Rhizobium sp. SSA_523: one gene and its partner. The protein of the gene in region 1 interacts with the protein of each later gene in a pairwise test. Links are inferred from orthologs where the notes say so. Each region holds a gene or a part of one and is shown on either strand. Other genes may lie near its edges.

Region 1 (3,213 bases):
TGCGCGAGCTCGCCCGGCATGAGCATGGCGGTTCCGGAGCGCTGACCGTCGATGCGTCCGGCATTGATTTTATCGACACGTCCGGTGCCTGGCTGATCCGGCGGATGATCCTGCGCCAGCAGGCGGCTGGCCGCACGGTGGAAGTGACCGGCGCCAGCCAGGCGCTCGGCGAGCTGCTGGATGCCCTGCCGGACAAGGAGCCGGCCGGCCCCGCCTCGGAAAAAGACAGACGCACCCTGTTTCAGCGCCTCTTCGAGCCAGCCGGCAAGGCCATTGTCGAACTGGCCGGCGATGCGGTTGCCGGCATGCACATTCTCGGTTCGGCGGTGGCCGGCGGCCAGGTGAAGGTGGGGCGCGGCTCCAGTATTTCGGCCGCCTCCGTCGTCACCCATATCGACCGGATGGGCGTGCGTGCCGTTCCGATCATCGTGCTGATGTCTTTCCTGATCGGCGCGATCATCGCGCAGCAGGGCGCTTTCCAGCTGCGATATTTCGGCGCGGAGCTCTTCGTGGTCGACCTGGTCGGCATCCTGCAGCTGCGCGAGATCGGCGTGCTGCTGACCGCCATCATGATTGCCGGCCGGTCCGGCAGTGCGATCACCGCCGAGATCGGCTCGATGAAGATGCGCGAGGAGATCGACGCGCTTACCGTCATCGGTCTCAACCCGGTCGGCGTGCTGGTCTTTCCGCGGCTCGTGGCGCTCACCATCGCCCTGCCGCTCCTCACCATCATCGCCAATTTCTCCGCCCTTTATGGCGCGGCGGTGGTGGCCTGGGCCTATTCCGGCATTACCTTCGAGACCTTCCTGACGCGGCTGCACGAAGCCGTCGATTACACTTCCGTGGCCGCCGGCATGATCAAGGCGCCGTTCATGGCGCTGGCCATCGGGATTGTCTCGGCGGTCGAAGGAATGAAAGTGGGTGGAAGCGCCGAATCGCTCGGCCAGCATGTCACGGCCTCCGTCGTCAAAGCGATCTTCGTGGTGATCCTGATGGATGCGCTTTTCGCAATCTTCTACTCCGCAATCGACTTTTAAGGGTTTCATGGCCGTTCAAGACACCGATGCCGTTGCCATTCAGGACCATCCGGACGATGACCGGGTGATCCTGTCCGTGCGCGACCTGACCGTCGCCTTCGGCTCCAAGACCGTGCTCGACCATCTCGACCTGGATGTCTATCGCGGCGAGATCCTCGGTTTCGTCGGCGCGTCCGGCACCGGAAAGTCGGTCCTGATGCGCACGGTGCTGAAGCTTGTGCCGCATCGCTCCGGCTCCATTCGTATTCTCGGCGTCGATTACGAAAATGCCAGCAAGGAAGAGCGCATGGCGCTCGACATGCGCATGGGCGTCCTCTTCCAGCACGGCGCGCTCTTCTCCTCCCTAACGGTGAAGGAGAATATCCAGGTTCCGATGCGCGAATACCTGGACCTGCCGCAATCGCTGATGGATGAGCTTGCGTATCTCAAGATCGAAATGGTCGGGCTTGCCGCCGATGCGGCGGACAAATATCCCTCCGAACTGTCCGGCGGCATGATCAAGCGCGCAGCGCTTGCCAGGGCGCTGGCGCTGGATCCGGATCTGGTCTTTCTCGACGAGCCGACATCGGGCCTCGATCCGATCGGTGCGGCGGAATTCGATCAATTGATCGCCAGGCTGCGCGACACGCTGGGTCTCACCGTCTATATGGTGACGCATGATCTCGACAGCCTGTTTTCCGTCTGCGACCGTATCGCCGTTTTGGGACAGAAGCGCGTGCTGATCGAAGGCACGCTCGAGGATATGCTCGCCTGCGACGATCCCTGGGTGAAATCCTATTTCAGGGGCAAGCGGGCCCGTTCAATCGTAACCGACGAGGCGCTCGAAAGCGCCGCGCCAGGAAAGTAAGAGCCATGGAAACCAAAGCCAATTACGCCCTTGTCGGCTTCTTCACGCTGCTGGTCGTTCTTGCCGCCTTCGGCTTTGTCTACTGGATGGCGCAGTTCGGCCGGGGTGGACCGACCGCCGAACTGGCGATCCGCATTCCGGGTTCGGCCAATGGCCTGTCCGTCGGCTCGGCCGTGCGGTTCAATGGTATTGCCGTCGGTACGGTGCGCAATCTGCGAATCGATCCCGAGGATCCGCGCTATTCCATCGCCTTCACCGAGGTGCAGACCAGCGCGCCGGTCTATCCCTCCACCAAGGCCGTGCTGGAAGTGCAGGGGCTGACCGGTGCTGCCTATATCGAGCTTTCGGGCGGCAATACGGGTGAGGAAAACCTTCTCAAGAAGGCGGAGGAAACCGGCCGGCCGGCCGTGCTGATCGCCGATCAGTCGAGCGTGACCAATCTTCTGGCGACCGCCGACAAGATCCTCCAGCGCGCCGATGATGCGATCGGCCAGATCCAGGGATTCGTCACCGATGCGCGCGGCCCGCTCACGAAGACCATCCAGCATGCCGAGACCTTCACGGCGGCACTCAGCGAGAATTCCAGCGCGATCGACGAGTTCCTGCAGAGCCTGTCCTCGCTCTCCGGCACCTTCAACACCGTCTCCGAACGTCTCGATTCGACGCTGGGTGCCGTCGACAGCCTGGTGCGCGCCGTCGATGCGCAGAAGGTCAACAATATCCTGTCCAATGCGGAAAAGGTCTCCGGGGACGTGGCGCAGGCAACCGGCCAGATCGCGCCGATCATGACTGAGGTGCGGGACGCCGCCTCAGGCTTCAGCAGGGCGAGCGCCGATGCCCAGACGGTGCTGAAGCGCGCCGACAGCCTGCTCGCCGCCGTCAATCCCGGCAAGGTCAACAATGCCGTCGACAATATCACCGCGGCCTCGGCCGATGCCCGCGGCGCCATCGCCTCGGCGCGACAGGTGGTGGACGGCGTGGCCGACAAGCGCGACGAGATCAACCGCGCGATCGAGAACTTCACCGATCTGGCGCAGAAGCTGAACCAGGCATCCAACCGCGTCGACGGCATTCTGGCCAAGGTGGACGGCATGGTCAGCGGCGCAGACGATCAGGGCCTCTTTGCCGAAGCCCAGAAGACGCTGCAATCCATCCGCGCCACGGCCGACAACCTGAATTCGCGGATCGGGCCGATCGCCGACAATCTGTCGCGCTTCTCCGGCACGGGCCTCAGGGAGGTCCAGTCGCTGATCACCGATACCCGTCAGACGGTGGACAATCTCAACCGTACCATCACCAATTTCGATCAGAACCCGCAGCGCCTGATCT
Region 2 (3,300 bases), 2.5 Mb from region 1 along the record:
GCAGCGGCTCGATCTGGCCTGCAAGATCGGGCATTTCGCGCGGACCGCCGCTGAAGGGATATTGTCTGGCAAAGGCAATCACCCGGTCCGTCTCCGTCACGGCGCCCGCCAGAGCCAAAGCGGTATAGCCGCCGAGCGAGAAACCCGCCGCGGTGACATCGCTCAGATCGAGCCGTCCGGCAAAAGGTCCCTGTGTCGAAAGCCGATCGAGGAGGACGGTCAAATCCCGCGCCCTTTCCCACCAGCACAGAAATCCCTCGGGGCGGTAGGCCTCCACACCTGTATTGCCGTGGTGGTCAACGCCCAGCACGACACAGCCCTGCCGTGCCAGAAACGCGGCGAGCCAGCCAAGGCCAGAGGCCGATCCGCCGGTGCCGTGCGAGATCAGCACCACGGGAAAGCGCGCCCGCTCGTGCAAAAGATCCGCCTCGGCTGCCAGGAGCCCCAGAGAGTAGAGCGGCCGGCCGGGCGGTATCGCAATATCCGTCACGGGCGTTCCCGCTGCGCCAGGATACCAGGCGGACCAGCGCAGCGGCCGTGGCCCGTCGCCGCTCCAGTTCGGGCGAGCCTCGTCGAAAAGAAGCCCTGTCCGAAACCCAATGCAATCATCCATCATCGACGCCCCCAAAGATCTGCGCCGCTGCATAACGCAGAAAAGGCGGCCTTGCGAGCCGCCCTTTCCGTATTCCGAACCGGATGGTCCAGGTGTGAAGACCTCGAAAGGCCTTACATCATGTCCATTCCGCCCATGCCGCCAGTTCAGCGCGCTTGACGCGCTGAACCACTTGAAGGATGGGCGGCTCGGCTGGTCACTTTGCGATAGGCTTGGCGCCTATCACATCATGTCCATTCCGCCCATTCCGCCCATGCCGCCAGGCATGCCGGCCGGAGAGTCCTTCTTCGGCAGTTCGGCGATCATGGCTTCCGTCGTGATCAGCAGCGAAGCAACCGAAGCAGCGTTCTGCAGAGCCGTGCGGACGACCTTGACCGGATCGACGATACCCATGGCGATCATGTCGCCATACTCGGACGTCTGGGCGTTGTAGCCGTAGTTGTCGTCGTTCTTTTCGAGGATCTTGCCAACCACGATCGAAGCTTCGTCACCGGCATTGTCGGCGATCTGGCGAACCAGCGACTGCAGGGCGCGGCGAACGATGTTGATGCCGGCTTCCTGGTCGTCGTTCACACCCTTGACGGTGATCTTCGTGGAGGAACGCAGGAGAGCGGTACCACCGCCCGGTACGATGCCTTCCTGAACGGCAGCGCGGGTCGCGTTCAGAGCGTCGTCGATACGATCCTTGCGCTCCTTCACTTCCACTTCCGTTGCACCGCCAACGCGGATCACGGCAACGCCGCCGGCGAGCTTGGCAAGACGTTCCTGCAGCTTCTCGCGGTCGTAGTCGGAGGTGGTTTCTTCGATCTGGGCCTTGATCTGGGCAACGCGGCCTTCGATGTCGGCCTTCTGGCCGGCGCCGTCGACGATCGTCGTGTTTTCCTTGGAGATCGAGACCTTCTTCGAGCGGCCGAGCATGTCGAGCGTGACATTTTCGAGCTTGATGCCGAGATCTTCGGAGATCACGGTGCCGCCGGTGAGGATGGCGATGTCTTCCAGCATGGCCTTGCGGCGATCGCCGAAGCCCGGAGCCTTGACGGCAGCAATCTTCAGGCCGCCACGCAGCTTGTTGACGACGAGCGTTGCAAGAGCTTCGCCTTCGACGTCTTCAGCGATGATGACGAGCGGCTTGCCGGTCTGGACGACGGCTTCGAGAACCGGCAGCATGGCCTGCAGGTTGGAGAGCTTCTTCTCGTGCAGGAGAATGAAGGCATCTTCCAGGTCAGCAACCATCTTCTCCGGGTTGGTGACGAAGTAGGGCGAGAGGTAGCCGCGGTCGAACTGCATGCCTTCGACGACTTCCAGCTCGGTCTCGGCGGTCTTGGCTTCTTCAACCGTGATGACGCCTTCGTTGCCGACCTTCTGCATGGCTTCGGCGATGTCCTTGCCGACCTGCGTGTCGCCGTTTGCCGAGATCGTGCCGACCTGGGCAACTTCTTCCGAGGTGTTGATCTTCTTGGCCTTGGCCTGGAGATCCTTGACCACTTCGGCAACGGCGAGATCGATGCCGCGCTTCAGGTCCATCGGGTTCATGCCGGCAGCAACGGCCTTCTGGCCTTCGCGAACGATTGCCTGGGCAAGAACGGTTGCGGTGGTGGTGCCGTCGCCGGCGATGTCATTGGTCTTCGAAGCGACTTCGCGGACCATCTGGGCGCCCATGTTCTCGAACTTGTCTTCCAGTTCGATTTCCTTGGCGACCGAAACGCCGTCCTTGGTGATGCGCGGAGCGCCGAAGGACTTGTCGATAACGACGTTACGACCCTTCGGGCCGAGCGTTACCTTGACGGCATCAGCGAGAATATCGACGCCACGCAGCATTTTTTCGCGCGCGTTGCGGCCGAATTTGACTTCTTTAGCAGCCATTTTAGAAACTCCTCAGGGCGTGATAGCCCAATTCGTTCAATCTGTTGATGATGGACGAAACGTCGGCCGAGATCAGCCGATGATACCCATGATATCGGCTTCCTTCATGATCAGAAGGTCTTCGCCGTCGAGCTTGACTTCCGTGCCGGACCACTTGCCGAACAGAACGCGATCGCCAACCTTGACGTCGAGCGCAACGATCTTGCCGGCCTCATCACGTGCACCGGAACCAACGGCGACGATCTCGCCTTCCTGCGGCTTTTCCTTGGCGGTATCGGGAATGATGATGCCGCCCTTCGTCTTGGCTTCAGATTCAACGCGACGAACGACGACGCGGTCGTGAAGCGGGCGGAAATTGGTGCTTGCCATTGTCTAATCCCTCGATCAAATGACCTTTACGGGCTTTGAGGTGGCCCGTGTCCCTGTGTTAGCACTCACCCTGTGGGAGTGCTAACGAGGCTCAGATAAGATCGGGCGAAGGATGAGTCAAGAACATGTGCAAAGAAATTATGCCCTGTTCGATGACCTTATGCGCAAAATCTGCTCAGATTCGGGCCGCCGCTGGAACGGAGAGCCGCTCGAGGGACGCGCGAGGGCAGGCCGCGGTCGCGCGCCGGCCGGGAGCATCGGTCATTTCGAAGCCATTCCGATCCATGTCTAGAGCGCGCAGCGGGACACAATGTCAGTGAAGCCTGATCAAGCCGAGGCCCTGCAACCGCCCCTCGGGAAGCGGCAAAACCAGCCCTCGCTGAGGGAGCTTGTCCTCGTCTTCGCGCGCATCGGCTGCCTGAGTTTCGGCGGTCCGGCGGCCCAGATCGGGCTCA

What was found.
Region 2: the proteins of QTJ18_RS13800 (region 1) and groL interact in binary tests that used the Escherichia coli proteins (3 or more experiments, as listed by UniProt). The link is inferred for Rhizobium sp. SSA_523 from one-to-one orthologs.

The regions. Positions count from the first base shown.
Region 1 is NZ_CP129382.1:1,129,576-1,132,788, reverse strand. Bases 70-2,964 are described here. They hold QTJ18_RS13800 (ABC transporter ATP-binding protein), read left to right. Parts: upstream 70-1,044; coding sequence 1,045-1,884; downstream 1,885-2,964. Other genes in these bases: QTJ18_RS13795 (MlaD family protein), read left to right, coding at 1,890-2,964; QTJ18_RS13805 (ABC transporter permease), read left to right, coding at 70-1,037. Also shown: more of QTJ18_RS13805, read left to right, coding at 1-69; more of QTJ18_RS13795, read left to right, coding at 2,965-3,213. UniProt on the Escherichia coli protein: Part of the ABC transporter complex MlaFEDB, which is involved in a phospholipid transport pathway that maintains lipid asymmetry in the outer membrane by retrograde trafficking of phospholipids from the outer membrane to the inner membrane.
Region 2 is NZ_CP129382.1:3,609,658-3,612,957, forward strand. What follows is about bases 157-3,138. They hold groL (chaperonin GroEL), read right to left. Parts: upstream 2,477-3,138; coding sequence 836-2,476; downstream 157-835. Other genes in these bases: QTJ18_RS25370 (alpha/beta hydrolase family protein), read right to left, coding at 157-616; groES (co-chaperone GroES), read right to left, coding at 2,549-2,845. Also shown: more of QTJ18_RS25370, read right to left, coding at 1-156; chrA (chromate efflux transporter), read left to right, coding at 3,156-3,300.